Linked DNA regions of Natrinema sp. SYSU A 869. Each later gene encodes a partner of the first gene's protein in a complex. Links are inferred from orthologs where the notes say so. Each region holds a gene or a part of one and is shown on either strand. Other genes may lie near its edges.

Region 1 (15,025 bases):
GTCGGCGATCCGGAACCCGCCTGTCTCGGCCCGCCCGGAGAGTTCGCGCTGTGGGAACGGGATTTTGATGTCTTCGGCTTCGAAGGCTCGCTTGATCGCATCGATCGCAGCGGTCCGGGCCGTCCAGTAGCGTCTGGCGCTCGGTTTGTCGATCCAGAACCGCACACCGAGCAGGACCGCAGAGTCACCGAAGGACTTGCCAACCACCTGCGGCGACGGCGCGGACAGCACCTCGTCTATGTCGTCGAGTGCGTCCTCCACGAGGTCGGCAGCCCGTTCCACGTCGGTTCCGTAGTCGACGCCAACCTCGACCTCGAGTCGCAGTCGGCCCCGCTTCGAGCGATTGGTCACCATGCTCGAGGCGATGACGTCGTTGGGGATCATGATGTACTCCCCGTCGAACGACCGGATACGCGTGTTGATGATCGAGATGTCGGTGACGATCCCCTCGTCGTCCTCGATTTCGATCCAATCACCGATCTCGAAGGGGCGGGCGAACATCAGGACGAACCCCGCGAGCACGGTTCCGAGCGTCTGCCTGGCGGCCATCCCGAGGACGATCCCGAGGAAGCCGGCCCCGACGAGCAGGCTGCCGAGATCTTCGATCCAGATGCCTAAAATGACGACGAGCGAGACCGACCAGATGATGACCTGCGAGAGGCGGTGGGTGACCTGCCGCTGGTGTTCGGTGACAACCGCAGTCGAGTCCATCACCTCCTCGATTACCCGGCGGACGAACCGCGCCACGATGACCGTCAGCACGAGCAGAATGAACGAAAAGATCGCGCGCGGAACGGTGTTTCCGCTCGGGTCGTCCAGATAGAGCTGCTGGATCTCGTCGGTTCGACCCCAAACGCCCGTGACGACGGCGGTACTGACCGCACACGCGCTGATGAGAAGGGCCATCGAAACGACATCGGCGTACAGCGGCCTCACTCGCTCGGCCATCCATGCATGAACCCGCTGATAGGCGAGCAACACGGCGACAATGAGTCCGACTGCGACGAACGACACCGCGAGTTTTAGCGGCGTCGTTGGGAACAGCTCCGACAGCCAGTTGAGCCGCGTCAGGAATCCGAGCATGCGTTCGTCTCTCGAGTTCGTCGTCCGCGCAGCTTTGAGTATCCGTTGGTTGGGTCGTTCTCCGCGGTATACCTACACGACTCGAGCGGAGCGGCCGACCCGCCTTGCCGGCGGTCGGGATCAGCCGTCAGTAGGCTCGCCGACGTCTCTCGCAAGCTGGGCCAGCGCGGCGAACTCAGCCGGAGCCATCGCACCGGCCCGCTTTCTCAGCACGTCCTCGTCCGCCGCATCGACGACCGCTTCAGGCTCCGCAAGCCCGGAAATGTGCGCCGTGTTCCGGATCGCGTTGCGGATCGTCTTCCGGCGCTGGGTGAACAGCGCCTTGACGAACCGCAGGAAGAACTCCTCATCCTCGACCGCGTAATCGGGATCGCGCGGAATCGCTCGAATCACCGCGCTCTGGACCGCCGGCGGCGGCGAAAACGCTTCCTTGGGAATCGACTCGACGAGTTCGATATCCGCGTAGTGCTGACTCGAGACCGAGAGCCGACCGTACTCGCTCGTTCCCGACTCTGCGACCATCCGCTCGGCGAACTCCTGTTGAAACATCAAAATGAGCGGTTTCTTTTCTGGAAACAGCCGGAACGCGATCTCGCTCGAGACGCCGTAGGGAAGGTTCGACACCGACGCCGAGAAGTCGGGGAGTTCGACCTCGAGAGCATCGCCCTCGATCACGGTTAACTCGCCGGCGTCGATCTCCTCGGCGAACTCCTCGCGCAGGAACGCGGCGAGTTCGCGGTCGCGCTCGACGACGGTCACCTCATCGCCGACCGCAAGCAACCGGTCAGTCAGCGCGCCCGTTCCGCCGCCAATCTCGAGCAGGTGGCTCGTATCGGCATCGATCTCCTCGAGATAGGTCGGCAGCCGGTCCAGCACGCGATCGTCGACGAGGAAGTGCTGGTCGCGGTCCGGATCGCCGCGGACGCCGGCCCGGGCGATCAGTCCGTCTGGATCTCTCATTGCCGGCGCTTTGGCTGGGGCAGGTGTAAACGCACCGTCTCGCAGTCCCCTTTCGCTACGGGTTCTCGCTTCCGACGGTCGCTCGAATCACTCGCAAAAAAGTCCGCGCGCTCTCTCTCTCTCATTGACGGAAAGCGGGGAAAACTCGCGACCACATTCGAGCGAGCCGCGCTACTGGTTCTGTTCCTGTTCGCGCCGACCCACGAACGTCTGATACTTCAGGTCGTCGTCGCGCAGTTCCTCGAGAATGCGATCGACGAGGATTTCATCGGGGTCGTGGAGCCCGGAGACGCGATCGGACAGCTCCTCGAAACTCTCGAAGGGTTTGCGCTTTCGCTCGTCTAAGATGCCGTTGCGGAGCTTCTTGCCGATCCCCGGCAGCAGGTTTAGCTGGTGTAGTCGCAGCGTGATCGGCTGGGCATCGTTGTAGAAGTCGACGAACCGCTCTTCGTTCTCCTCGACGAGGTCGGCAACGACGTACTCGAGTTCCGACTGGGCACCTGAGGAGAGGTCCTCGTACTCGACGCGGTGACACTCGGTAACGATGTCGCGTTCGGCCGGCGGTTCGACGACGACTTCGCTGCCGATCGTGAGCCGCTCGTCCTCGTCGAACGCGACCTGATAGAGCTGGAAGTCATCGATGCCGACAGCGTAGCCTGCCGGTGACTTTGCGTACTGCGGTCGGCCGTCGTCCGACAGACCGTGTGCGAGGTAGTCCAACACAACCGCGCGCCGAACGTCCGTCTCGTCGCCATCGGCTTCGCTCATTGGTTTACAATACGGTGACGGCGTACTTAAAGAGTCGGCTCGCTTTCAGGCGACCGGACAACGAAGGGTTTCGGGCGATCCGCACCCTTGAGACGCCGATATCGTTCCGGCCGACCGTCTCAGGCGTACTGCGCGACGACGTTGAGAATCTCGTCGAGTTCGTCCCCCGACAGCGAGTACCGCTGCTGTGCGTACACCGACCGGAGTTCGTCCCGGTCCTGTGGCAGCAGGTTAGCGATCTTGTAGGCCGTCGGCTCGTCAACCTTCTCGATGTCCAGCAGGTCGTCGACGAGCGTCTGGGCCTCCTCGGGCTCGAGGACGGCGAATCGGTTCGCGTGTTCGATCGCTCGCGCGAGCTCGTAGCGCAGCTCGCGATCCTCGTCCATCGCACGTTCGGCTTCGATGTCGGCGAGCAGCTCCTTCGTCTCCGAGACCGTCAGGAACTCCTCGTCGACGATCTCTTTGAAGATCGTCATCCTGCGGTTATATCCGGCTCTTTTCCTGGTTCTGTGCGCGCATGTGGGCGGCGGTCACGAGCAGCGTTTTCTCCTTGCTGCCGTCGACGATCTCAACCTTGAAGGCGTCGCCCTGTTTGCCGATGACTTCACCGGTGCGACCGTCGAATCGCGGGTGGAAGCGACCATCCGGGATGCTTGGGTCGATCTTTAGGTGGACTTTCTCCCCCTCCTCATACTCCTGAATCGCACGCTGTGGCGGCGAGGTACCGCGGTCTCGAGGATCGTTCGCGAGCTTTCTTCGGGTTCCCTGACGAGGGCCATTAGATTTCGGCATAGTCGTACGACCGCTTTGTCCGGTGACGGTTATAAAACACACGTATTCCGCCTCCCTTTTTCTCAATGTTCTCGGACGGCGTCGCCAGCCGCGAACCCTGACGAGAACTCGATCCGTCGAGATCGAATTCTTGCGCTGTATGGCATCTCAACGGTGGTCAGTGCGCCTGCGTCTGCCTGGGAACTGCAATGAATTCGGTGGTCGTCGGACGGCCAGTTTCGGACGACAACCGTCTGTGTGAGATTGCCGTCTCGAAGGAGACACGTCACCGAGACGGTCTGAGTCGGCATATCAGGCGTGCAGGAAACTCATCGCGTAGAACAGCGACCGTTCGTAGATGTCCGGTTCGATCGAGAAACCGAGATGGGAACCGATGTAGGCGTTGTTGAAGTGGCCGTACCGCGGCCCCTTCAGAATTCGCAGCGTCAGCCGGGGGTCCATCTCCATCCGAACTCGCCGCCGGTCGGTTCGTTCCGGTAGGCCCTCAACAATCTCGTGTCCGCCGCCGTCGGCCGTAAACCGCATGTAGTGGTCGTCGACCAGCGAGAGGACGACCTCCGTCTCCGATTCGAACCCGATCCCGCGGCGCTTCGCGTCGAAGTTCTCGTAGGCCGCCGGCACGTACTCCCGAAACGCCTCGAGCGTCGGCATCGGATCCGACTCGTAGGTGAACTCCCGGTCCGCGAGTTCGGTCTCGATGTATTCCTGCCGTTCGTCGGGATCGACGGGCTCGTAGGGGACAGACTGCTCGCCAGCAGCGACATCGAACCAGTCGCCGCTATTGAGGAGGACGCACTCGGCGTCGTCGTCGACCCGATCCTCGTCTGCGAAGTAGTCTCGCGCCTGCGTTCGCGTCGACCGGGCGACGTACTCGTTTCTATCTGCTAGATCGCCCGCGAGCGTGTAACTCCCCGCGAAGGGCATATAGTAGTCGGGCTCGAGTAGTTCGAGGAACCCGACGGCGTTCTCTAGAGACTGGAGCCGGCGGTCGTCGCGTTCCTCGAGCAGTTTCTCGTGAGAGTAGTCGATCCGCCCCTGCGGGTAGCCGCCGGCGAACGTGTACTGCAACATGGCCAGGTCGATCTTGCCGTACTGCTGTTTCACTCGGCCGGCGGCGTGTCGGGACATCGGCCAGCGACAGTCGTTCAGATTGAGCACGGTGTGCTCGCCGTCGTCGAAGACGGCCATGGAATCGATCTGGGTCGAGCCGTCGACGCCTTGTGTGCTGGCGTCTTCAGCCATCCACGCGCAGGCGAAGTGATTGCCACAGACCTCTGGATCGCAGTCATCCGACGCGAGCACGTTCACGTGCAGGTCACCGCCAAGGTGAATCCGCTCGTCGTGGGGCAGTTCGCGAACGTCGAATCCGGCGGCCTCGATGTTGTGTCTGAGAAAGTCCCAGTTGTAGTCGTGGATCAGGACCGGAATGTCGGAGTCGAGCCGCTCGAGCGTCTCCCGGTGGCAGTGATCCGGATGGATATGCGAAATGTAGATATAGTCGACGTCGAAGTCTTCGGGCTCGAGTTTGACCGGCGGGTAGTGGGCCCAAGCACCGTAGAACGCACCGTCGAGGATCCAAGGATCACAGAGGATCGATGTGTCTCCCGATTCGACAAGGACCGTTGACGACTTGACGTGTCGAACGCGCATACGGAATGAAATAACAATCCACCAAATATACTCTCTCGAGAATCACACAGCGTGAGAACAGAGCGGTTATCGAGAACGTGCGGATCCGGGGCGCGGTCGGCAGGGCCGTCGATGACCTGCCCGCCGGAGCAAGAGTAACCCCGTTCGATCCCCTTGGGGACGGTATGGACGACGACTCTGACCGTCGGATCGAGACCAGATCGATCCACGCCGGCCAGGAACCGGACGACGAGACCGGCGCACTGATGACGCCGATCCACGCGAACACCACGTATAAACAGGATGCTCCGGGCGACCACCGCGGCTACGAATACTCCCGAACCGGGAACCCGACCCGGACGGACCTCGAGGCGAACCTCGCGAGCCTGGAGAACGCCGATCACGGCCGCGCCTTCGCCAGCGGGATGGCTTCGATCAACACCGTGCTCAACCTGCTCGAGGCCGGCGACCACGTCGTCACCGGCAACGATGTCTACGGCGGCACCCACCGCATCTTCACGCAAGTCTACGAGGACTACGACATCGACTTTTCCTTCGTCGATATGACCGACCTCAACGAGATCGAGGCGGCGTTCCGCGAGGAGACGGCACTCCTGTGGCTCGAGACCCCCACCAACCCGCTCATGTCGATCGTCGACATCGAGGGGGCGGCAGAGATCGCCCACGCCCGCGACGCGCTGTGTGCGATCGACAACACGTTCGCGACGCCATACCTCCAGCGGCCGCTCGATCTGGGCGCGGACATCGTCTCGCACTCGCTGACCAAGTACCTCGGCGGCCACTCGGACGTGGTCGGTGGAGCCCTCCTGACGAACGATGCAGACCTCGACGAGCGACTGGGCTTCTACCAGAACTCCGTCGGCGCGACGCCCGGTCCCTTCGAGTCCTTCCTCGTCCTTCGAGGTACCAAGACGCTGCCCGTCCGGATGGATCGACACTGCGAGAACGCCTGCGCCGTTGCCGACTTCCTCAACGATCACCCCGACGTCGAGCGGGTTTACTATCCGGGTCTCGAGTCCCATCCCGGCCACGAGATCGCCGCCGAGCAGATGGACGACTTCGGCGGCATGCTGAGCTTCGAACTCGACGCGAGCCTCGAGGAGGCGAGCGAGGTCGTCTCGAATACCGAGGTGTTCACGCTCGCAGAGAGCCTCGGCGGAGTCGAGAGCCTGATCGAACAGCCCGCACCGATGACTCACGCCGCGATTCCCCGCGAGGAGCGCATCGAAGCTGGGCTCTCGGACAGCCTGATCCGGGCGAGCGTCGGCATCGAGCACGTCGACGACTTGATCGACGACCTCGAGGGGGCAATCGACGCTGTGCTCACATAGTCGACTCGCCGACGCTATACGTGCGTAACTGACGCGAGCGACGCCACACCGCCGGACGCCCTTACGCCGACGGTCGCCGCGCGAGTTGCGAGCGGAAGATCGGCTCGAACCCCTCGAGGTAGGCGCGGACGTCGATGGACTCAATCTCGTCACAGTACTCGGTGGCCGCCTCGTACTCGCGACACCACCGGTCGACGAACTCGGCTTCGATTCCGGAATCGCGAATCCGGTCGACCACCGGGTCGACGGTCGCGTCGGTCGTCGCCGTTCGGATCGCTCGGAGCTCCTTGTGGGAAACGACCTCCGACTCGAGGGCACGAATCACGACGCCCGAACTGTAATCGCCTTCGGCGAGTTCCCGCTCCCAAGTGGCGATCCAGTTGCCGATACGCGCCATTCGCTGGCCGTGAGCGACGACGTCCCGAACGGTCGAGAGCTCCCGGGGCTCGAACGCGAGGGCGTTGGCGAAGTCGATATCAGCGAACGGAAAGAGCATCATGTTGTAGACGTCATACGTCCGGAGCTCGCGTTCGCCCGCGAGGCCGGGATACTGGGCCAGCAGTGCCGAGTAGTCGACCGACTGCAGTGCCTGCCGGACATCGAACCGGAACAGGTCCGCGAACTCGTCTGCGCGTGGACTCGCCGCGTAACACTCCAGCAGCGCGTCCCAGAGTTCCTGCTGGAATCGAACGTACGTCCCGTCGACGCCCTTTCGAGTCGGATCGGCAGGTCGGGAATCGAACGGGACCAACAGCAGTTCCTTGAGGGTCGCCCGATCGCCGTGGCGTTCGGCGACGTCGTCAATGACAGTGATAAACATCGTGGCAAGCACTTTCGCGTCGCGAACGCGCCGTCCGTACTCGTCATCCACACACGACAGTCGGAATTCGGGTTCGACCGTGTCGAACCACCGCCACGTCGATCGGTCCCTGTCCGCAATCCGTTCGTCGTACGCGTCGGCGAGCGGCCGAACTGTCTCCGAGAGCGTCCGCCGCGGTGCATTCGAAAACGGGTCCGTCTCGACTTCGAGAGTAGGGTACTTCGACTCCGTATTCATTACCTATAGTTCGGACTGGAAAGTAAAAGGTTTTTGTCAGCCCAACATACTAAACCAGTAAACGGTGTAGACGTAGATATCGAAGATAACCGGAACGAAACCGGACGAATACTCCTTTTGTGAGGAGCGTGAACAACTCGAGTATGTCGGCAGACGACGGCGAACGCGACACAGGCGTACACGTGCTCCCGATCACGGTCGAATACGGCGGGAGAACGTTCACAATCACTCCGACGCTCGTCGAAACCGAGCGCGGCCCGGTGCTGATCGACGCTGGCCCGCAGGATTCCCTCGAGGGTATTCGGACCCATCTGCGGTCGCTGGGGTACGAACTCACCGATATCTGGCTTGTCCTCTTGACTCACCACGACGGGGACCACGCCGGCGGCCTCGCGGACCTGCTCGAGCAAGTCGATGCGGTCGTCGCGACCCACCACGACGAAGCGCCGTACATTTCGGGTGAGTTAGACCCGATCAAGGGTGACGGCGAACGGTATCCGCCTGTCGACGTCGATATCGAACTGACGGACGGGGTCCGGTTTCCGACGCTCGCTGGGCCGATGGAGGTCGTCGCGACGCCCGGCCATGCGCCCGGACACGTCTCGCTGTACCTTCCAAACAGCAATCTGCTCATCGCCGGCGACGCGCTCGTCGCAGACGGCGGTGAGGGAACCGACGGTGAGGAACCACTCGCCGGCCCGAAGCCTCGTTTCACGCCAGCAATGGGTCGCGCGATCGAATCGGTCGGGACGCTGGCGGATCTTGAGATCGATCACACCGTCTGCTATCACGGCGGGTACGTGGACCAAGGGACCGAACGGATTCAAGATATTTACGGCCAGTTACGGGAGTGAGTCGGCGGTTCCAGAGTCCCGTTCCAGCAGCCGATCTCCCTTTGACACGACGAGACGCTATGCGAACGCGGGAGAGGAATGGGAACGGAAACGGACGGAAGCGGAATTCTCATCGGTGTCCGGCACTAACCGATGCACAATGCGACTCGAACTCCGCGTCTGTCAGCACTGCCTCGACGGCGATCACGGCAACGAGAAGCGGACCGCCCTCCTCAACGATATGGTCGACTGCGCCGAACAGATCAAGGAGTACAGGGAGGTCATCGACCTTGACGCGGTCCACATCCGCAAAGTCAAGGACGACGAACCAGGGAAGCCAGCGGCACTGCCGGTCGTCTCGGCGACGATTCAGAACGATCAGGTCGTCCTGAACGACACCCAGCTCGTCGCGGAGGGCCAGGACGGAAACATGCTGGTCTACACTAATCCCGACGACGTGTTGACGGTGCTTGCAGGGAACTTAGACGAGATCAGTAAGGCCGTTACCGAAGACGTGACCGTTGATCTCTCCCAGGTCGGCGCGGAGATCGTCTCACAGGCCGATCTGGGCGCAAACCGGGAGCAGTAACCGGAGGCTCCGCTCGACTGAACGCGAGCGACTCGACTATCGAGTCCGACGATCCGTCTCGCACCGCACAGATCAGGATGCGCCGCTCTCGAGTGGTACCAGTGAAACGGCTAAAACCGAACGTCGGGCGGCGTTAGATACGGCCGACGTTCTCGACGCCGACGCTTTCGACGCCCTCGACGTCTGCGAAGCTCTCCTCGACGGTTTCCGTTCCGCCGGAGCCGTCAGGAACGATCACGGTCGGGTAGAGCGCAACGAGACCGAACGCGACTTCGTCGCGTTCGACGCCGTTGATCTTCGCGCCCTCAGGAAGGGCGCTCTCGAGGCGCTCCTGAAGCGCATCGAGGTCGATATCGGGGCTGTCCGGCATGACCTTGATTTTGGCAGCGACTTTTCCCATGGGAGACGTTATGGTCCGGTGAATCCGCAGTCGGGACACTCGTAGAGGTTGCTCTGCTTGCGACACTTGGCACAGCGGTAGATCTGCTGGCCGCAGTCGGGACACTTGAACGCAGCGGCGTTGGTGCCCGCGATGTTGAGCCCGCAGGAGACGCAGGAGCGCGTCTCTCGGTCGTCGGTCGTACTCATACCCCTCCCTTCCCGCCCGCCGTTTTTAACTCTTTTCAAGGCACGGCCGCCCCTGACAGGGAATACCGTGGCACATGTGCGGTTTGCGACACGGGTCGGTTTGGGTGTCCAGACCGAACCCGCACCGATACCTGTCGCCACTGATCGTTACTCGATAGCCGTCGAGTGGGCGAACAAACGGAACCGTCGGGTCGTCGTATTCATCGGTCACAGTATTCTATCGTCCCAATTGAGACGATTCATACGGATATCGTCTGAGACAAGTTCTGAACGTGTGATATGTGGCCGATATACATAACCGAATCCGGGGACTAGAAACGCCAGATAACCCGCAATGCAGTCGTCAGGCGACTTCTTCGAACAAATCGTTGAAACCGTCGGCACCGGAGTCGCGGTCTACGGCTCCGATGGCACGTATAGATACGTCAATCCTGCCTACGCGGCCCTCCTCGAGACGACTCGAGACGCCCTCGAGGAACGACCGATCTGGACGATTAACCCGGAGTTGGATCGAGACCGATTCGACGACTACTGGCACTCCTTCGAGATCGGTGAAACGAGAGTCGCCGAGACGCGCCACGAGGTCGAGGGGACATCGACGCCGGTTATGGTCGTCACGACGTGCAACGAGATCGACGGGACGGTATATCACTATGGGACGATTCAGGATATTACCGACCGAAAACAACGAGAGGAGGCACTCGAGTACCAGCGCTCGGTACTAAAATCCCAACAAGAGGCTACTATCGACGGGATCCTCGTCGTTGACGAGAACCGAGATATCGTCACGTACAACGATCGATTCGCCGAAATTGGTTCCATCTCGACTGCTCTCGTCGAGAGCGGAGATGATACGCCGGTCTTCCAGCGGGTCGTAGAACAAGTGAAATACCCCGACGAGTTCCGAGAGCGGGTCGAATACCTGTATGACCATCCCTCCGAAACGTCGCGGGACGAGATCGAATTCGAAGACGGACGAGTGTTCGACCGCTATTCGACAGCCATCACCGGCAACGGGACGTACTACGGACGGCTGTGGGTATTTCGAGACATCACCGATCGCGTCGAACGCGAACGCCTGCTCCAACGACAGAACGACTCTCTCGAGGAGTTCGCCAGTCTCGTCAGTCATGACCTGCGGAACCCGCTCAACGTGGCGACCGGCCACCTCGAACTGGCTGCGGCGGAGTCCGATAGCGACCACGTCGAAATCGCGATGGAGTCGCTCGATCGGATGGCGGAACTTCTGGAGGACATGCTATCGCTCGCTCGGAACGGCCAGGGCGTCCGCGATATCGACTCGGTTTCCGTCTCGAGCCTGGCTAACCGATGCTGGCAGAACGTGGAGACGGGAGCCGCAACCCTCCGTCTGGACGACGATCTTACCGTTCAGGGGGACGAGAGCCGACTCGCACAACTGTTCGAGAACCTGTTCCGAAACGCTGTCGAACACGGCGACTCGACCGTGACAGTGACCGTCGGCGCGTTACCGGACGGCTTCTACGTCGAGGACGACGGGCCGGGAATTCCGCTGGCCGAACGCGACACGGTTTTCGAGAGCGGTTACTCCACGAACGAGCGCGGAACCGGATTCGGCCTGCGTATCGTCACGGACATCATCGACGGACACGACTGGGAGATTTCCATTACCGACGGGACTGACGGCGGTGCGCGGTTCGAGGTGACGAACGTCGACGTGGGAGACGAGTCGGCCGACCGCCAGTTCCGGGCGTAGTTTCTGAGCCTGAAAACGCCCTTGCAGGTACTTTACGGATCGGGGAGAAGGATGGAATGAGGTTCGGGGGCCCGACGCCCGACCGAACCTCAGCCTCTGACATCTTCCACGGTCGCTGACAGTCACCAACCAGCGTCGCGACCATACTCGGAACTCAACATTCAAAGCCGTCCCCATCCTACGTCGAGTGAATGCGCCTCGACGACTACATCGAGGACTTAGAGCCCGACGAGGAGGCCGAGCGTCGCCGCCTCGCAAAGGAGAAGTCCTACGCAATCACGGACCATCTCGAGGAGTTCGAACGAAAGTTCGACGACGCGCTGAGCGGCGATACCCTCGTCGGTTCGACCTCCCCCTCGATCTTCGTCGGTCGATCGAACTATCCGGACATCCCCGTCGGACTGCTCTCTCCGGTCGGCGACGAGGACGCCGCCGAGGAGTACGTCACCGACGGCGACTGGTACCAGCAGGGGTACGCGATCGACGACGTGCTCCAGCGCCGAACCGGACTCCTGAACTCGAGCAAGCGCGCGAACGTGGACTCGCCGAGCATCGCGAGCCGGATGACGCCGAACGTCGACGACGTCTGGGACGGCTTCGTCGGCGTCCAGCGCGAGGTCGCCATCGCCGACCGGCCGGTGGACCTCGAGATCGGGCTGGACGACAAACCCGACCTCGGCCTCGATGCGGGTACCGACGTGGCGACGCCGCGGGGTCCCCGGGCCAGCGCTCGCGGCGCAGACCTCCGGGAGAACCCCCACGTTCCGCAACCGGTCAAGAAAACCCTCGAGGACGACGACTGGCAGGCCGAAGGGGCAATGACCTACCTCTACCGGCGCGGCTTCGACGTCTACGAGATCAATTCGATTCTCTCTGCGGGCGCGCTCGGACAGACGAAACAGCGCCGGCTGGTCCCGACCCGATGGTCGATCACGGCCGTCGACGACACCGTCGGGAAGTTCCTGCGCGGGGGCATCCGGAACGCGCCCAGCATCGACGAGGTGCAGGTTTGGGCCAACGAGTACGTCGGCAACCGTTACTGGATCGTCCTCGCACCGGGCAACTGGGAGTTCGAACTCGTCGAGATGAAAGCCCCCGGCAGCATCTGGAACCCGGATCCCGAAGACAACCTCTGGATGGCCAGCGCCTCGGAAGGGTATGAGGGCCGCTCGAGCTACGTCGAGGAGACCGCGGGGGCCTACTACGCCGCCCGGCTGGGCGTCCTCGAGTACCTCGAGTCGATCGGCCGGCAGGCGAAGTGTCTCGTTTTGCGGGAAGTGTCGGACGACTACTGGGCCCCGGTTGGCGTCTGGCAGGTCCGCGAGAGCGTTCGAAACGCCTTCGACGGGAGATACGGCGAGTCGGAAACCTTCCACGAAGCGGTTTCTGAGGTCGCGACCCAGCTGCCAGTTTCCTACGCGCGATTGCGGCGCAAATCCGAACTCGCGGCCGGGTTGCAGTCCAATCTGAGTGCCTTCTCTACCCTGGATTGATCCGGGACGGATCGTCCATTGTCGCAGTTACGAACGTGGCCAACAGCGCTTCGGACAGACACCGTTCGGGCCCGCGCTGCTCACTTCACGTCTCGAACCCTGTCTCTCTTGAGAGCCCGGCCGTCTCGGGCCCCAGCCATTTCAAACTATTCGTGAAAGTGACTGTCACTATACCAGTAATATGATCACTGGTACCGCAAAACATACACTAAGGTAATAAAGCGCTCAGTTTTTATGCCCCAAGTGCATACCACCGGTGATGACATTCGACTTTACACCGACGACGGTCGACGATCTCGACCCCGAACGACGGCCATCGTTCGCTCTCGCGCTCGTTCCGGTACTCGCAGTCGTCGTGTTTCTCGCCATCGGGTCGGCCGTACTCGGGCTGGCCCCCACGTTCCGTTGCTCTGGAGTATCGTCTTCGTCGGCGCGTTCGGTCGCTCCCTCGGCTATCGCTGGACCGAACTCTCCGATGGCATCTCTAATGGCCTCCTGATGGGGATACAGGCGCTGCTGATTCTCTTTACGATCTACGCGCTGATCGCCACTTGGGTCGACGCCGGGACGATTCCGGCAATGATGTACTACGGCCTCGAGTTGCTCACTCCGACGGTGTTCCTGCCCGTCACGGCGATCTTGGCGGCGGTCGTCGCGTTCTCGATCGGCTCCTCGTGGACGACGGTCGGGACGCTCGGCGTCGCGTTCGTCGGGATCGGGGCGGGACTCGGCGTCCCCGCGCCGATGACCGTCGGCGCAGTTATCTCGGGTGCCTACGCGGGCGACAAGCAGTCGCCGCTGTCGGACACGACCAACCTTGCGGCCGGTGTGACGAACACGCCGCTGTACGACCACATCCGCCGCATGCGAACGGGCACGGCCGTCGCGTTCGGTCTCACGGTACTGGGATTCGCCGCGCTCGGCCTCCGTTCTGGCGGCGAGATTCCGGTTGGCCGCGTCACCGAAATCCAGACCGCGCTCGCGGGCACGTACGACCTCTCCGTGCTCGTCTTCCTGCCGCTCGTGGTCACGTTCGGCCTCGCACTCTATGGCTACCCCGCGCTTCCGACGCTCGTGGCCGGCGTCTTCGCCGGGGTCTTCACCTCAATTCTGCTTCAGGGCTCCGGCTTCGTCGCCGCCTGGGAGGTCTTCATGAACGGGACCGCGCCCGAAACCGGAGCCGATCTCGTGAACGAACTCCTCGCAACCGGCGGCCTCACCGGTTCGGCCTGGACGATCACCGTCGTCGTCGCCGCGCTCTCGCTGGGTGGCCTCCTCGAGCACACCGGCGTGCTGGCGGTACTCGCCGATCGGCTCTCGCAGGGTGTGCGTAGTTCCGGGGGCCTGATCGCCGGCACCGGCCTCTCCGCGATCCTGATCAACGCGCTCACCGCCCAGCAGTATATGAGCATTGTCCTCCCCGGACTGACCCTCAGGAACCTCTACGAGGAGTTCGGCCTCGATAGCGACGAACTCTCCCGAGCCGTCGAAGCCGCCGGGACCCCCACCGGCGCGCTCATTCCGTGGCACGCCGGCGGCGTCTTCATGGCCTCGGCGACCGGCGTTCCCACTCTCGACTACGCGCCGTTCTACCTGTTCGGGCTGTTGTCGCCGCTCGTGTTGTTCGCGATGACACTGACCGGTCGCGGCGTGCCGACGACCGGACGCGCCGAGCAGGTCCAGACGGCCGACTGAGCGGCAGGCCGATTGCGGTCACACTGGCTCTTACTCCGTTTCGACGAAGGTCTGCTCGCGGTCGATACTGGACTCGGATTCTTCCGGCTCGACCCGCTCGATCCGATTAACAACCGTCACGCAGGCTTTGAACGTCGCGAGTACGACGGGACCGACGAACAGTCCAACCACCCCGAAGAGGTAGATGCCACCGACGACGCCCAGCAGGGCCGTCGCTGGATGCAGACCCGATCCCCGGTCGACGAGGTACGCACGCAGATAGTTATCCGTCACGGTGAGCACGGCGATTCCGTATCCCAACAGGACAACGGCGCGCACGGGATCGCTCGAGACCGCGTGGGCGACGGTGACTGGGCCCCAGACGAGCCAGACGCCGACCGTCGGGAGAACCGCAGCGAACATGAGAACAACCCCCAACGTGGTCGCGTACGGGACGCCGAGCAGTGCGAGT
Region 2 (15,207 bases), 760 kb from region 1 along the record:
TCCCGACGTACAGTCGGTCGGGATCGTACGGATCGACCTCGAGCCAGCGGACGTGGTGGGTCTGTGGCCGCGGCGGGAACAACCACTCGGCTTCGGAGGGGAGATCGGTCAGTCCCTCGAGATGGGCCCACGTTTCGCCGCCGTCGCGAGACCGGTAGATTCGGCTGGGCTCGGTGCCGGCGTAGACGACTTGTCGTCCGCGCGGGCTGATCGTCACTGCCGTCACGCGATCGCTCTCGAGGGGCTCATCGGATTCGGTTCCGCCCGTTGGTGTCCGCGTCCCGGCTGCGAACTCGGTCTCGAGGCGGACGAACGTCTCGCCGCCGTCGGTGCTTCGGAACAGGCCGTCCGCGACGGTCCCGACGTAGTAGCGGGCCGGCGCGTCGGGGACCGCTGTGACGCACTCGAGGTTGCGGCCCTCGAGTCGCGTCTTCGTCGTCCAGTCGCCAGGTTCGGTCTCGTCGCCCGTACAGACGAGCAAACGATCTCGGAGTGCGATACTTACCCGTACCATACGAAAGCTAACGGGATCCCAACGAATATACTGTCGCACAAGGTCTACTTGCGAGGACGACTGATTCGACAGTCGGTCCTTGCAGTCGCCACGAGCGGAGACGGTTATCGAGACGGGCCGGTCGGTGTCGGGCCCCGCTCACGGTCGGTTTCGGTCTGCCGGTCGTCGCCAGTGACGAGCGTCGACATGAGCCGGGCTTCGATCCGGCGGAGGTGTTGGCCGACAGTCCCCGCGGAACAATCGAGCCGGGCAGCGATGTCCCGTAGGTCACCTGACGGGGCTCCTCGTAGTAGCCCTCTCTGACCGCAACGCGCAGGACCTCTCGCTGGCGGGCCGTCAGGGCGGTGAAGGGCTGCTCCTCAGACGGGTCGTAGTTACCGAGGCGCTCTATTTCGACGTCGACGATCGCCTGTGTCTCCTCGATGACCCGGCGTAACGCCTCCTCACGGCCGATCTCCGAGACGCGAAGGCTCCGGTTCTCCGGCCCCGTATACTCGAGGGGATAGTTCAGCAACACTGCGTGTCGACGATGGATCGCGAGAAGCTCGCGCGTGAGGTCGCTGGGCCGATAGTGCAACTGGAGGATCGTCGTCTCGCCGTCATTGGTGAGCTGATAGTCGACGACCGTCGGCCCCGTTTCCTCGAGCGCACTCTGGACGGCCGTCCGCTCTCCCCGTATCACCTTTTGAGTGATGATCGTCTCGTCGGTGAGCTGATCGATATTTTGAATGGACTCGAACGTAATGCCTCGCTCACGGAGTCGTTCTGCGCCCTGATCGAAGTATCCCCGTGTTGGTGTGAGAGCGTATGTCACGTATCGCATGCAACCGAATGACTGGTTTATCACAGAAAACAGTTGTGACTGTTTATCGGTTAATTAAATAACGAACGTAAGTGGTACGAATTTGGATCGCGTCTACAGGCTGATATCCGCGCCGCAATCGAACGCTCGAACGGGATCCCTTACCATTGTAAATAACGACAGGATTGGTAGTATTCGCTGCTCCGACCGGTTATTTTCGATCGATCGGGCGTCAGCGCAATGCGACGACGAGTGCAACGTCCACTCCTCTCGAGACAGATTACGTATAATACGGCCAGTATAGCGCTCGTCCGGCCTTTACTAGCGGCCAGAGGGGACTACACCCGCGTTCCCAGATGAGGATCGGGACGGCCCGACCGCCGAACCCCTCCTTGAATCGGAAGACGCCATCCTCGAAGTCCGTGTTCGTACTCCCGAAGTCGTAGGTCTCGTATCCGTGGTCGATCCCCCACTGGAACACGTGATCGTAGAGCAGTTCCGAGGCGTGATCGTCGAAATACTCCCGCGGAACGGCGGCGAAAAAGCCGTGAATCGAGTCGCGCTCCTCGTCGAGCAACTCGAGCATTCCGCCGGCGTACTCGCCGTCGATCCGAATGGTCAACAAGAGGAGTCGGTCATCCATCGTCTGGAGCGCCTCGAAGAACGAGAACGGGTACACCTCCCCGCCGACGCGGTCCATGACGCGTTCGTAGGTGCTGTAGAATCGCTGTAGGTTCTCTCGAGTGATCTCCTCCTCGACGATTTCGTAATCGACGTCCTGTCCGTGTTCGATTCCCCGCCGCCGGGTCCGGCTCATGTCGGCGAGGATTTCGTCGCGCCCCTTCGTGAGATCGAGCAGGAACCGGCACTCACGGCGGTAGGGTTGGTAGCCGTTGGACTGGAGCGTGTCGTTGTATCGGAGATAGCTCATGTCCAGCCCCCGGATCTGGTGGACGATTGTCCGCCCGCGACAGAGTTTCGGGATGGCCTTGCTGACACGCTCGAGGGACTCCGTCGTATCCGTCGGGAGCAATGGTCCGCCAAATCCCGGGTACAGCGACGAGAGCCGGTTGAACGGCGTCTTCTCGATTTCGACCACGAAGTTTGGCATCCCCCCGATCGTGTTCCCGTCCTTGGTGACCTCGAGGTGGCGGGGCGTGTAGCCGAGTCCCGTCTCGATCGCGTTGAGCCACTCGTAGCGATGGAACACGCTGCCGCGGCTCGAGCGCTCGACGATCCCGTTCCACTCCGCTTTCCCCACGTCCCGTATCGAGTCGACGACGGTCACCTCGAGACTCGATTCCCCGTTCCTCGCGGATTGCCCGTAGCGGTTCGCGAACAGCGACCCGATACGATGGACTCTGGAGCGAGTGTTGCCGCCGGTCTTTTGTGCCATTGTTCCCTCTCAAGAGGGGTTCCCTATTTGGTAGTCCGTCCATTCCTTCCCGGGTCGCTGACGGTAACGGCACCCAACCGATTCGAGGCCGAAGCTGTTTGGTGGGTAGCAACCAGATAACGGGTTCTCGAGGCGGCGGTTCCGGTCGTCGCCGCACGTGGCCGACCCTAATCATCGGGGTCGATATGCCGGCTACAGCCGCTAACGCGCTCGCGTTCGGGGCCGAACTCGAGTCCGGCCTCTCGCCGGCGCTCGAGACGGATGCGGATCGGACCGATACCGGCTCCTATCGGTCGGAGCCCACCGACGGTTTCCGCGGGGGATCGTCGACGATCCGTATCGATCCGGCTCCGTCGACGACAACGGTGTGGCCCTCGTATCCGAACGACACGCTCACCGACCGGTCGCGTTGTTCGGCGTGGGTGACGATCTCCGCCAGCGCGTCGACCTCCACAGTGTCGTAGAGGGGCTCGAGATCGGTTTCGTCGACGCCAGTTATCGTAGCGATGCTCCGGATGATGGCCTCTACCATCGTTTCATCCAATTTCCGTTCCGTCACGAACGGGGTGCCACCATCGGCTCTGCAGTCATCGTGATACTGGAAGTCGTTCATAAAGCCGTGTGAAATATATGGATAAACGATGATCAACGTTCCCCCAATGTGTTTTGTGGGTGATAGTACGAACGAGCGAAACGACGGCCGAGAGGCTCTCTCGGACGCGATCCTGTCTCGCCGACTCGAGGCGGCCGTTCCGAACAACCCCGACGGTGGGCACTGCGCCCGCCGAAAGGGTCATTACTCATCGCCCAAACCCGGGAGCGCGGCGGGCGACACGCGGCAGCCACAGGGAGCCGCGTAGGCGTCCATCGGCCCGACGACGGTCGTCGTGATGATCGGCTCCCCGCAGCTCGGGCAGTCCGGCAGCACGCTCGAGTCGTCCGGGTCCTGTTCGTTCGTGGGTTCACTCGCGCTTGAGGCATCGTTCGTCATCGTGGCCTCCGCTCGAGGGTAGCAGCGGTCTCGATGACGGGCACCGCAGGTGTTTCTGTCGGGTGATTCAGCGGTCGTGCGGGACGTTTATATCCCGGTAGAATGTACGGAATCATGGCTTTCGAAGCCTCGTCGGCTTGGAAGCCACGTCTCGGGTGGTGCAACACCCGGGGCATTTCGTTGCGTGCCCCCTGTGTCTCGCGGAGAGTGGCTTCCGTTATAGTTTCTAACTGTTAGTTACTTATATCTACTGTTGGATGATGGGATTGGTTTGGGTTCTTTTTTGAGGTCGTCGCTCATCGACTCACCTCAGGATTGTCAACGAAATGGTTGAATTCGGTACTCTTACCGTGGCATAGCGCGCATTCAAGCATGGTCTCAGTGTAATGGGACCGCGGACGAATCGCGCACGGCGCTGTGTCTGGATGGCTCACTCAGGTCTTTTAGAAAAAGATGCTAACGGAGCAACCCCTTTTATTCAATCACGAAAAAAGGACGCCGATATCTTAAAGGGGATTTAGAGATAGACAGTTCAGATGACAATTAATGTCTGGACGAATACTAGGAAAAAGTGACTACCGATTAGAATGGGGGCTCACTCAGTCATATCATCTCATATCAAATGGATATAATATATGTAAGATATCAGTCTTATTCGTAATACTTGGTTATGTACTTGGCGGTGTTCTAACAGATGGGGACTCATTGTTTTCAATCTATTCTGAAATCCCATCTGCGCTAGGAGAAAGTATACTGCAAATCATACTAACTGCCTCTTTCATATTTTTGATAAGTTAAACCGCGGTATTCCAACAAAACCATCTCAGTTTCGATATATTGATGCGTTTTTGGATTTTGATAACAGGAGCATCATGGGTGATATACGGTAGAATTTTTAACTATTACAGTTCATCTTCGCCTGAAAATCCGATTATCTATCTCCCATGGGTGATATTTCTCACAGGGCTCTTATCAATAAATGCTGGTATAGCGATAAATGGGCTATCAAGATTTATATTACAGATTATATACGTAATGTCTAATTGTAAAGATCCAAGAAAGGAGATTAAGTCTGTAACATCGTCAATTTGGCGTTCACTCAGAATACTGAAAAAGATTCAGGCAATCTCTGAGAGGAATGATGAGAACTATCTAAAGACGTTCAAAAGGGTAGTCGGAGAAGGGATCAATTCTATAGATGAGAATGGCTTTACTAAGAAAGAAGAAATAGAATCTGTAGTTGAAAGAGATCCTATAGTAGATAAGAGACTAGTTTCGAGCCATCTTCCATTCATTATTTCTTATTTAATGGTGATGACTGCGACAATGTCCATAATATGGTATGACTTCAACAACAGTTATTCATATATGCTTGATTTTGCGTCACTTCTGTTATTCCTAAGCTCCCCTATTGGGGTAATCTCTGGCATATTTAAAGATTCAGACTATGTATCATATGTGTCCTATGAATGGAATTCAGAACCTCTTTCTATCTATTATTATACTTCATTTTTGTTATTTTATTCTTTCTTATAGCTACCGGCTATGTTTCGGTGGTGGATTCTGTCCAAATCACAGATCGCTATAAATATCAAATGATTGGCTGCTACTTAGCGATAGTCCTCCCAGCATTTTATTATCTGTATAGTCGAATAGCCCATTTCAGAGAATATAAAAGAATGTGATTTGGTTTTATATGGTGTCTTTATGTAGGATCGGGAGGCCAAAGACAGCGATGGTCTCTCCGCAAGATCCGCAGGATGACCTACTGATAGTGGAAGTGCTCATTTACTATGGCCATGAGTTTGAGGACACTAATTCGAACCGAGCCACCCAGGCGTGGCAACTCGCCGCCGATCTCGCAGGCGAGCATGAACTCACACTACTCGAGCACTCACCGCAGTAGTACTCAACACCGCGATATTCGCTCTCAGCTTTTTATGCCTGCTCGTCGCGCTGAGCCTCTTCGTCTCCTCGATCGTGCCGAACCAACTCCTGGACTGGACCGCCATCGCTGCACTCGGTGGCATCCTCGGTTTGCTCACCGTCGCCTGGTGGATTCCACGGACGATCCGAAACGAGCGCCGGTACCTCCTCGAGAAGACGAGACACGTCGCAGAGACGGACGCAGTAGAACTCGAGGCGACAGTCAGACGACTTGCCACCCAGTTCGATGTTCCAACGCCTGCGTTGCGAGTGCAACCGATCAACACGCCAGTAGCATATACGACCTCCCGACCGGCAGCTCCCCTCGTGAGAACGGGGACCGCGAATACTCCGGTCGTGGTTCTCTCGACCGGACTCATCGAAACCGTGTCACCGGCGGAACTCGAGGCCATCCTCGCACACGAACTCGCGCATATCGTCAATGACGATCTCAGGCTGATCACAGCTATCCTCGTCCCACTCATGACTGCTGAGCTTCTGTACGAGGGGACGTCCCCGTCGGACCCCCTCGATCTCATCGGGTATCTCCTTGCAACCGTTGCCGCGATCGGCGTCGGCGTGTTTTCTCGAGAGGTGGCAGCAGATCGAGCCGCTGCGATTGTGACCGGGAACCCAGCGCAACTCGCAGCCGCACTCGAACGACTCTACGAGTCCGAACCACAACGGCCATCTGAAGACCTTCGAAACCATGCCCAAGTGACGAATGCTGTCAATTTCGTTCCGACGATCACCCCCGAGCGAACTGCTGGTCATCTCTGGTCGACACATCCCTCACTCGAGACGCGTATCGAAGAACTGCAATCGGTGATAGAAGACTAATTGTGGAACTGGCACACTGTCTGGAACCCGTTCTGAGAACAGCATCCGGCGGACCAAAGATGGTTCCCGCGCAGCGTGAAACCGACCGCAGCCGCCGTAGTGGATCGTGCTTTGACTTCGACCACTTCTCGAGGGCTTCGCTGACGACCGTGGCGACGTTCTCAAAGCTTCCACCTTCAGCAGAGAACTGTATCCGCACGAAACAGGACTCGCCGGAAGTCACGCGAGCGAAGCGACGTGAAGGAGCGGACTCACCAGGATTTGAATCCGAAATGTGACGTTCCTGCTCGCTCGTTCTACTCGCTTCGCAAGCTGAACTCAGAGGGCTTCAAATCCCGCCTTCGACGACGATTCGCACCGCTCGTGAATTTGCTCGCGGCGCAGAATAGTGGACTCGCCGGGATTTGAACCCGGGGCCTCTTCCTTGCGAAGGAAGCGATCTACCACTGATCTACGAGCCCTCGCACGTTCCTAACCCCGGTTTCTATTTGTAGCTTGTGTTTCGGGGACGGATCGGGACACGACACCACGGGGACTGGACTCGAGACGGGTCGCCGATCGACGAATGTAGATAGTACAATCGTGAGTAGTAAAATCGCGATTGAGATACGCGTCTGAATATCGGTGAACCGCCGCGAAACGATCGTCTGAGTGATCCATGGTCCGTCGTCTCCCATCGAGCGCTCAGATTCCCGCGGAGTCCGACCGAGCGCTCGAGCCGACGGCGAGGACTCGAGCACGCCCGCCGACGGCCCCGACCAGGAACCCGGTGAAGTGGGCGATCAGCGCGACGCCGGGCGAGGCGGTGGCGAGGGTGACCGCGATCGCGAGCCCGACGAAGACGAGGAGCGCCAGCCAGTCAGGGATGTCGACGAACGAGGCCAGCCCGTTCGAGAGACGGTTCGACGTGACGAGATAGCCCAGCAGGGCGAAGACGGCACCACTGGCCCCGAGGACGGATGTCGACGCGACGGGGACGAACGGCATCGCCGCGAGGGCGCCCGTCAGAACGACCTGGGAAATCCCCGCGATCGCACCCATGATCGCGAAGAAGGCGTGGAAACGGAGTCGCGTCGTGGCTCGCGCGACCGGCCAGCCGAAGACGAGCAGCGCGAGGGTGTTCGAGACGAGATGGCCCAGCCCGCTGTGGGCGTAGACGCTCGTCACGATCGTCCACGGGTTCGTCGTCAGCGGTGGCGCGAGAACGAAGAATGTGCCCATCACGCCCGCAAACGCGGTAATTTCCTTGGCGACGTAGACGACTGCGAAGACGACGAGCACCTCGAGAATGGGGCTCCCTGAGCCCGTCTCTGCCCCGCCGTCGCCACTGGAATCGGATCGCATGTCGAGTTCCGACTGCGTTCGTGACTGCGAGCGCCTCGCCATACGAATGACTGCGATGGCGAACGTCAAAAGTCCCAGCACTTCTGGTGGAGGGAACTCTGATGCGGGCTCGAGTAGAGTACTGATGAGGTCCGAATGGGGAGTTCTGACGACCGGGCTCGAGTGGGCTGCGATCGTGGTGGCGAGGGGCAGCCCACACTCACCGCAGCCGAGTTCTACTCACGGGTATGCGGGACGGTGAAACCGTTGTCCAACGGGACGACGGACAGAAGAACTCGTGACTGTTTCGAGTCGCTCAGCTGTTGCTCGCTGAATCGTGTTCGCCGGCTGTAAAAACGGTAAATAACTCGTATCCGAGTCGATCAGAACGGCCTCGATGAGCGATTAGTCTTCGAGGACGATCTCGATCGAGACGTCGTTTGGCACCTGAATGCGCATGAGCTGTCGGAGTGCGCGTTCGTCGGCGTCCAGATCGATCAGGCGCTTGTGGACGCGCATCTCCCAGTGCTCCCACGTTGCAGTACCCTCGCCGTCAGGCGACTTCCGGGTCGGCACTTCGAGGGTTTTCGTCGGCAGCGGGATGGGCCCGCTCAGGTTGACGCCGGTGTTGTTCGCGATCTCGCGGACGTCGTCACAGATATCGTCGAGGTCGTCTGGACTCGTGCCCGCGAGTCGAACGCGTGCCTGCTGCATTTATTGTTTCTCGTGAACTTCGAGGACCTTTCCGGCGGCGATGGTCTGACCCATGTCGCGGATGGCGAAGCTCCCGAGTTCGGGGATTTCACTGGATGGCTCGATGCTGAGGGGTTTTTGTGGTCGGATAGTGACCACGGCAGCGTCACCCGACTGGATGAAGTCTGGGTTCTCCTCGGCGACCTCGCCGCTCGAGGGGTCCATTTTCTTGTCGATGGACTCGATCGTACAGGCAACCTGAGCCGTGTGTGCGTGGAAGACTGGCGTGTAGCCAGCCGTGATCACGGATGGGTGCTGCATGACGACGACCTGGGCCTGGAACGTCTCGGCGACGCTTGGCGGGTCGTCGGCGGGGCCACAGACGTCACCGCGGCGGATGTCGTCCTTACCGATGCCGCGGACGTTGAATCCGACGTTGTCACCGGGATCTGCTTTGGGCACCTCTTCGTGGTGCATCTCGATCGTCTTGACCTCACCGCCCACGTCGCTGGGCTGGAAGGAGACGTTGTCGCCGGTGTTCAGGATGCCGGTCTCGATACGTCCGACGGGGACGGTACCGATACCGGAGATGGTGTAGACGTCCTGAATCGGGAGTCGAAGCGGCGCGTCCGTCGGTGGCTCCGGCTCTGGCAGGCTGTTCAGGGCCTCGAGCAGGATTTCGCCGTCGTACCACGACGTGTTGTCGGACTCCTCGGCGATGTTGTCGCCTTCGAACGCCGAGATCGGGATGAACGAGGCGTCCTCGGTGTTGAACTGGACCTGCTTGAGCAGCTGATTGACTTCTTCGACGACATCATCGTACGTCGACTCTTTGTAGTCGACGATGTCCATCTTGTTGATGCCGATGATGAGTTCGTCGATACCGAGGGTTCGAGCCAGGAAAACGTGCTCCTGGGTCTGGGGCGCGACACCGTCGTCAGCGGCGACGACGAGGACGGCGTTGTCCGCCTGGGATGCGCCCGTGATCATGTTCTTCACGAAGTCGCGGTGGCCAGGACAGTCGACGATGGTGAAGTCGTACTCGTCGGTTGAGAACTCCTGGTGGGCGATGTCGATGGTGACACCACGCTCTCGTTCCTCGGCGAGGTTGTCCATGACGTAGGCGAACTCGAAGCCGCCCTTGCCCTTCTCTTCCGCTTCTTCGCGGTGCTGTTCGATGACGTGCTCGGGTACGCTCCCCGTCTCGTAGAGGAGTCGTCCCACGAGCGTACTCTTGCCGTGGTCAACGTGACCGATGATGGCCAGGTTCTGGTGTTGGTCGCTCATTGTTGTAGCTCACGCGCAGAGGCGCTTATATCGGTCCCTTTGGCTCGTTGCGGTTAAAACCATTTCGAAAGCGTATTCTGGTGATCCCGACGCCCTCTTGCGGTTTGGCTAGCATTCACACGCCACGGAACGTTCGAGAGACGCCGACTGTCGGTGAGGAAACGGCCACGAGAGCAGTGAGAACCCGCCGAAGTGCACCGAAATTCCGACGCGCGTCCGATCGACGGTCTCGCCCGGCAGAGGCGACCCGCCGCTCGACGACGCCGGTCTCGATTTCAACTGGTCGTACCGAGGTGCAACATGCGGAGACAAGAGACGGCATTCGAGCGAGACGAGAAATGGAGCGAGCCACAGAAGTAGTCGAGCGATCTCATACGGTCTACTGTAAGTCATTGCCGGCGCAACCCCGTCCGCTCTGGGGTTGCGCCGGTAAATCGTTACAGTAATCCGTATCAGAGCGGCGGCAGCCGACCGACGTCCGAGAGCACTGCCGTCGCCGTCTCCGGACCACCGGCACCACGGCCGCTCGAGTGAAGCGAGCCCGCGTTCCGCGTTTCGATCTGAACGATGTTGCGCGTGCCGGTCACGGCCAGCGCGCCGTTTTCGGGGACGAGCCGCGGTCCGACGCGGACGCCGTCGCGGGTCGCCTCGCCGATGAGACGGATCGTGCGGCCGTCCTCGGCGGCGAGATCGAGCGCGCTGCCCGGAATATTCTGGATACCCTCGACAGTCGCGTCCTCGAGCGTGAACCCGCCGTCGGCGAGTACGTTCGCGAGGATGACGAACTTCAGCGCGGCGTCGGTGCCGTCGACGTCGAAGGTCGGGTCGGCCTCGGCGACGCCCAGGTCTTGGGCCTCCGCGAGGACGTGTTCGTAGTCCAGCCCTTCGGCGGCCATCCGAGTGAGGATGAAGTTCGCAGTGCCGTTGAGCACGCCTCGGACCGCGGTAACGGCCTGTGGCGTACAGTCCTCGACCGTCGAGAGCACTGGAATCGCGCCGCCGACGGTCGCCTCGAATCGGATCGAGCCTGCGTGCTCGTCCTCGATCGCGCGGAGTTCTTCGTAGCGCTCTGCGACCGGACCCTTGTTCGCCAGTACGACGTGGCGGTCGGCCTTGAGTGCACGTTTCACGTGCGTGAAGCCGGGTTCGGCGTCGCCGAGCGTCGTCGGGGTCGCCTCGATCAGCACGTCGTACTCAGTTCCGAAGACATCGTCGGGGTCGCTGGGACCGACAGCCTTGCCGCCGACCTTGCGTTTGAGGACCTCGTTGACGGCGATTCCGTCGGGATCGACCGCGGCGGTGGTAGAGTCGGCGAGCGCGACGACCTCGTGATCGTACTCGCCAGCGAGGTCTGCGACCGACCGACCGACGTCACCAGCACCGAGGATCGCGAGTCGCATCAGGTCTCACCTCCGAGCAATGGTTCGACGAGAGTCAGGTCCTTGTCATCACCGATCGATCGGATGGCTGTGAGTACGTCCTCGGCGCGACCGGAGTCGATCGCGAGTCGCGCACGCGCACTCGAGATACCCTCGGTTCCCTCGGGCGCGGCCAGTGAGAGGTCCAGTACGACGGCGTCGGCCTCGTCCTCGATCCGCGAGAGGGTATTCGAGAGGTCGGTTTCGACGAGGTGACCGATCAGCACGACGTTTACCTCCTCGCCGTAGTGCTCCGCGCCGGCCTGAATGACGTTCACACCAGCGTCGCGGAGTCCTTCGACGATGTCGTCGAACCGATCCGGCGGACACTCTAGGTCGACCTCGACGGGGATGTGGCCGCGGGGCGTGATATTGCCGCGCTCGTGGTGGATACTCAACAGATTACCGCCGTTGTCAGCGATGGGGGCGAGCGTGCGAAGCAACTCGCCGGGTTCATCGACGAGTTCGAGCCGGACGGTATAGGCCCGAAGGCCGCCGTCGGTCTCGGTGTCGAGTTCGTCCTTGTCACCAGGGTCGGGCGCGTTACCCATCGCCGACACCTCCTGCCTGTAGGCGTCTACTCGTCATGATATCTGATGTCCGTAATGGGCGCGTAAAAGGATATAGGACTTCCCAAAACTATCCGTCCCTGTCAACTGGGACCACACGGTGCGGGCTTCTAGACGGGAACGGACTCGAGGGCACTCAGAGGTGGTCTTTCCCCGGGTTCGACGAGCCCCAGTCGCCGCGGCCGCCTTCGGTCCGGTCGACGCCCATGATCGTTTCGGGCTGGTCGGGGCCGCCGAGGCTGTCGCGTGCGTCGGGGACCCGTACCGTGACCTCGTCGATCTCGGGCCAAGTGATGAGTTCGGCCTCGATGTTGCCCGTCGTCACGCCGCTGACCGAACAGCCCTTACAGCCGCCACCGAGTTCGATAATGACCTCGCCGGTCTCGGGGTCGGCCGCCCGCACCGCGCTGGTCCCGCCGTGCATTTGGATAATTGGCATCTCGCGCGCCATCCACTGCTCGACGCGTTCTTTTAGCGACGCCTCGTCCTCGGAATCAGTCATGTGCTATGCTAGGCACTGGAACGGTGAATAAGTTCGGTTGCATGGCCGAAATCAGCCGAATTAATCCTGAACGTTTCCGCGTCGACGCAGCCGCTCGAGGGCGACCCCGCTACCGATGAGACCGGCGACGCCAGTGAATCCGGGGATCGAGTCGTCGGTGTTTCCGGTCTCGTTCTCGCTGGATTCGGTTCCGCCCTCGGACCCGTTCGCACCGTCGCTTCCGCCCGTCTCGTTCCCATTTATTTCCCAGTCGGCGGGGTCCTGAAGCGACGGCGGGTCGGCCTGTTCGCCAGGCTCGATCGGGAAGGTGTAGAGAGCGCCCTCGATCGATGTGTTCGGGATCGCCTCCGTACTGCTCGCGAGGAACGTTTCCCCGGGTTTGACGACGCGTGCGGTCCAAAACCCCGTCGTTCCGGGGTCACGCCACCAGGCGAGCCGTTCGGGGGCAGTAGGATCGGAGATATCGTGGATCTGCACGCCCGCTCGGTACCACGACGAGTAGAGTTGCCCGTTGCGAAGCTCGAAGTTGTGCGACGTCGTCCACATCCCGCCACTGCGGGACTCGTCGGTCGTCCGCGGTGGATCGATCGATCCCCGGTGCTCCGGCCGTTCGGGGTCGCTCACGTCGTAGAGGTCGATCCCGCCCGGCCGATCGGGCTCCTCGCCGCCGGTTGCCCAGGCCTCCCGGCCGACCGCCAGCAACTCGCCGGTGTCATCGACCGCGGCATAGTGATCGTTGCCCGGCAACCCGTAGACGGCCTCCTGGCCGCCGATCTCGCGTTGCTCCGCGAGCGTGGTGTCCGAGACATGGGAGACGTAGCCGGGGTCGTTCGGATCGCTGACGTCGATCAGATAGGTTCCGGCGTTCCAGTAGGGAAGGTATGCGGTTTCGTCCTGGACGTAGACATCGTGCAGGTAGCGGGCAAGCCAGTTGATATCCCGCCACCCGGGCTCGTGTTCCACAAGGGACCAGTAGCCGAGTTGCGTGATTTCGTCGCCCCCGACATCGAAGATCACGAGCGGGTTCTGATCGCCTGTGTTCGCGGGGACGAACAAGAGATCGTCCTCGAGATAGCAGTTATGAATGTGGTACCCGGTATCGTGTGCACCGGTTGAGACAGGATTTGCGGGATCGCTGACGTCGTAGCAGCAAAATCCCGTCGTCGAAAAACCGGGGTTCGCCGGCCCCGCGGCGACCAGTCGATCGCCATCAACGGTCACGTCGAGGACCTCAGACAGGATCCCGCCGCTGAGTTCGATGTCGCGTTCCTCGGCGAGAACCGTTGGCTCCGCGGGATCGCTCACGTCGACGGACGCGAATCCGGTGGTCGCAGCGACGTATGCGGTCTCGCCGTCGTCGCCGACGACGGCTTCCGCGGCACCGGTAACGGGGACCTGTCCGAGCGGTTCGTACACCCCCTGTACGGCCGCACCGCTCGATCGGGACGCCGCCGCTGCGGTCGGCAGGGACAGGGCAAGGCCGACACTACTCGCTCGGAGGAACGCTCTCCGCTCCATAATTACGCCACCGGAGCGCAGGTATATAGAGGTGGCCACTCGAGCCGGAGATTCCGCTCGGCGGACAGATCGGTATCCGAGCGTCGCGCGTCTCGCAGTCCGGACGCCGATCGGATTGCGGGCGGGTCAGCCCCGTAGTCGTCGCCGATCCCCAGTCCCCTCGGTCAGGGCGCTCGCCAGCGCACCTTCGACGACGACATCGTCGCCGAGGTCGGTGACGCGGATCTCGGGGACGTTCGTCATCACCATCTCCGACACGCGTTCGCGGATCGGGTCGACGACGAGCTCCTCGTTGTGCAGGGCGACCGCGCCGCCGAAGGAGACGACGATCGGGGCGAAGGAGTGGACGACGTTGGTCACGCCGATGGCGTTCCAGTGGGCGAGTTGCTCGATGACGTAATCGGCCAGTTCGTCCTCGCCGGCCAGTTCGAAGATATCCTTCGCCGTGAAGTCCGGCCCCTCGAGCGGGAGGGCCGTCGAGATCGTCGGGTCGTCTTCGGCGAGCAGGCGGGCGTAGTCGGGGATGGCGTTGCCCGAACAGTAGGCCTCCCAGTGGCCGTCGCGGCCGCAGCCACAGGTCAGGCGACCCTGCGGGTCGACGACGCAGTGGCCGACCTCGCCGACGTTGCCGTCCCAGCCGTTCATCACGGCCCCGTCACAGCAGACGCCGGCACCGATCCCCGAGGAGATGGTGATGTAGGCCATGTCGTCCGGGTTGCTGGCGGCGTGAAAGCGCTCGCCGATGACGCCCGCAGCGGTGTCGTTGTGGAGGTAGACGTCCTCGCTGTCGATCAGTTTCGTGATCGGTCCCGTCAGTGGGATCCGATCGATCGAGTTAGGAAGGTTGGCGGGATCGATCACCGCTCCCTCCGCGAGATCGAACGGGCCGATCGAACCGATTCCGGTGGCGGCGATTCGCTCGGGATTGACCCCGGCGTCGCCACACGCCTCGCGAAGCGTTCGAAGGACTCCTTCCGTCACGTCGATACCCGTCGGTCCGCGTGGTGTGGATCGGCGGCTCACGCCGATCGTCGTCCCGTCGGCCTCGGCGACGATGGCCCGGACATTAGTCGCGCCGAGATCGACGCCCGCATAGTAGACCATTCTATCCTAAGGGACGACCGCGGCCGTACTTAACTACCCAGATTATACTCGACAACGAGTAGCGATTTCGATACGTTACGGACCCGATAGGTGACCGACAGCGAGCGGTCGGCGACACACGTATGGTACCATGTCTCATAGTTGGCGTATGGCCACCGACGACACGCATCCGAATTCGGACACGTCAGCCGAGTCGGAACCAGTGCTGTCCGACGCGGAGTGCGAGGCCCTCCACGAAGTCGAACTCGGCCTCGAGTGGGCCCAGCGGGCACAGGGCTGTCTGCTCGAGTTTCACCACGCGACGGGCCACGGGATGGACCACCT

The links.
Region 2: the proteins of K6I40_RS27010 (region 1) and tuf are in contact, whole or in part, in a crystal structure (PDB 7CSL), measured with the Pyrococcus horikoshii proteins. The link is inferred for Natrinema sp. SYSU A 869 from one-to-one orthologs. Residues at the interface, in WP_010884146.1 of Pyrococcus horikoshii: Phe4, Leu6, Val7, Val9, Arg11, Met13, Pro14, Thr15, Asp16, Pro17, Leu38, Ala39, Lys40, Glu44, Pro45, Ile46, Ala47, Phe48, Gly49, Leu50, Tyr56, Leu58, Arg60, Asp61, Glu62, Glu63, Tyr65, Ser66, Phe67, Asp68; in WP_010885563.1 of Pyrococcus horikoshii: Val16, Lys20, Ser21, Lys62, Arg65, Glu66, Arg67, Gly68, Val73, Ala74, His75, Ile88, Asp89, Ala90, Pro91, Gly92, His93, Asp95, Phe96, Lys98, Asn99, Gly103, Ala104, Asp227, Val228, Tyr229, Ile231, Val234, Val237, Val239.

The regions. Positions count from the first base shown.
Region 1 is NZ_CP082249.1:3,798,339-3,813,363, reverse strand. Bases 7,831-10,514 are described here. They hold K6I40_RS27010 (elongation factor 1-beta), read right to left. Parts: upstream 9,464-10,514; coding sequence 9,197-9,463; downstream 7,831-9,196. Other genes in these bases: K6I40_RS27000 (ATP-binding protein), read left to right, coding at 9,986-10,514; K6I40_RS27005 (HVO_2753 family zinc finger protein), read right to left, coding at 9,472-9,651; K6I40_RS27015 (hypothetical protein), read left to right, coding at 8,635-9,063; K6I40_RS27020 (MBL fold metallo-hydrolase), read left to right, coding at 7,831-8,495. Also shown: K6I40_RS27060 (mechanosensitive ion channel family protein), read right to left, coding at 1-1,083; K6I40_RS27055 (16S ribosomal RNA methyltransferase A), read right to left, coding at 1,204-2,043; K6I40_RS27050 (DUF655 domain-containing protein), read right to left, coding at 2,215-2,811; K6I40_RS27045 (RNA polymerase Rpb4 family protein), read right to left, coding at 2,931-3,287; K6I40_RS27040 (50S ribosomal protein L21e), read right to left, coding at 3,295-3,603; K6I40_RS27035 (MBL fold metallo-hydrolase), read right to left, coding at 3,895-5,253; K6I40_RS27030 (cystathionine gamma-synthase), read left to right, coding at 5,418-6,584; K6I40_RS27025 (terpene synthase family protein), read right to left, coding at 6,646-7,641; more of K6I40_RS27020, read left to right, coding at 7,785-7,830; more of K6I40_RS27000, read left to right, coding at 10,515-11,386; DNA repair protein NreA, read left to right, coding at 11,578-12,879; K6I40_RS26985 (AI-2E family transporter), read right to left, coding at 14,605-15,025. UniProt on the Methanocaldococcus jannaschii protein: Promotes the exchange of GDP for GTP in EF-1-alpha/GDP, thus allowing the regeneration of EF-1-alpha/GTP that could then be used to form the ternary complex EF-1-alpha/GTP/AAtRNA.
Region 2 is NZ_CP082249.1:3,039,478-3,054,684, reverse strand. What follows is about bases 7,640-10,505. They hold tuf (translation elongation factor EF-1 subunit alpha), read right to left. Parts: upstream 9,773-10,505; coding sequence 8,507-9,772; downstream 7,640-8,506. Other genes in these bases: K6I40_RS23195 (homoserine dehydrogenase), read right to left, coding at 10,225-10,505; rpsJ (30S ribosomal protein S10), read right to left, coding at 8,198-8,506; K6I40_RS23210 (rhomboid family intramembrane serine protease), read right to left, coding at 7,640-7,855. Outside these bases: K6I40_RS23255 (glycoside hydrolase), read right to left, coding at 1-514; K6I40_RS23250 (helix-turn-helix domain-containing protein), read right to left, coding at 522-1,337; K6I40_RS23245 (GNAT family N-acetyltransferase), read right to left, coding at 1,597-2,712; K6I40_RS23240 (HalOD1 output domain-containing protein), read right to left, coding at 2,999-3,325; K6I40_RS23235 (hypothetical protein), read right to left, coding at 3,509-3,703; K6I40_RS23230 (hypothetical protein), read left to right, coding at 4,580-5,239; K6I40_RS23225 (hypothetical protein), read left to right, coding at 5,439-5,609; K6I40_RS23220 (M48 family metalloprotease), read left to right, coding at 5,684-6,469; more of K6I40_RS23210, read right to left, coding at 7,154-7,639; more of K6I40_RS23195, read right to left, coding at 10,506-11,172; K6I40_RS23190 (amino acid-binding protein), read right to left, coding at 11,172-11,741; K6I40_RS23185 (NifU family protein), read right to left, coding at 11,896-12,261; K6I40_RS23180 (hypothetical protein), read right to left, coding at 12,322-13,779; K6I40_RS23175 (ROK family protein), read right to left, coding at 13,906-14,883; K6I40_RS23170 (hypothetical protein), read left to right, coding at 15,032-15,207. UniProt on the Methanocaldococcus jannaschii protein: GTP hydrolase that promotes the GTP-dependent binding of aminoacyl-tRNA to the A-site of ribosomes during protein biosynthesis.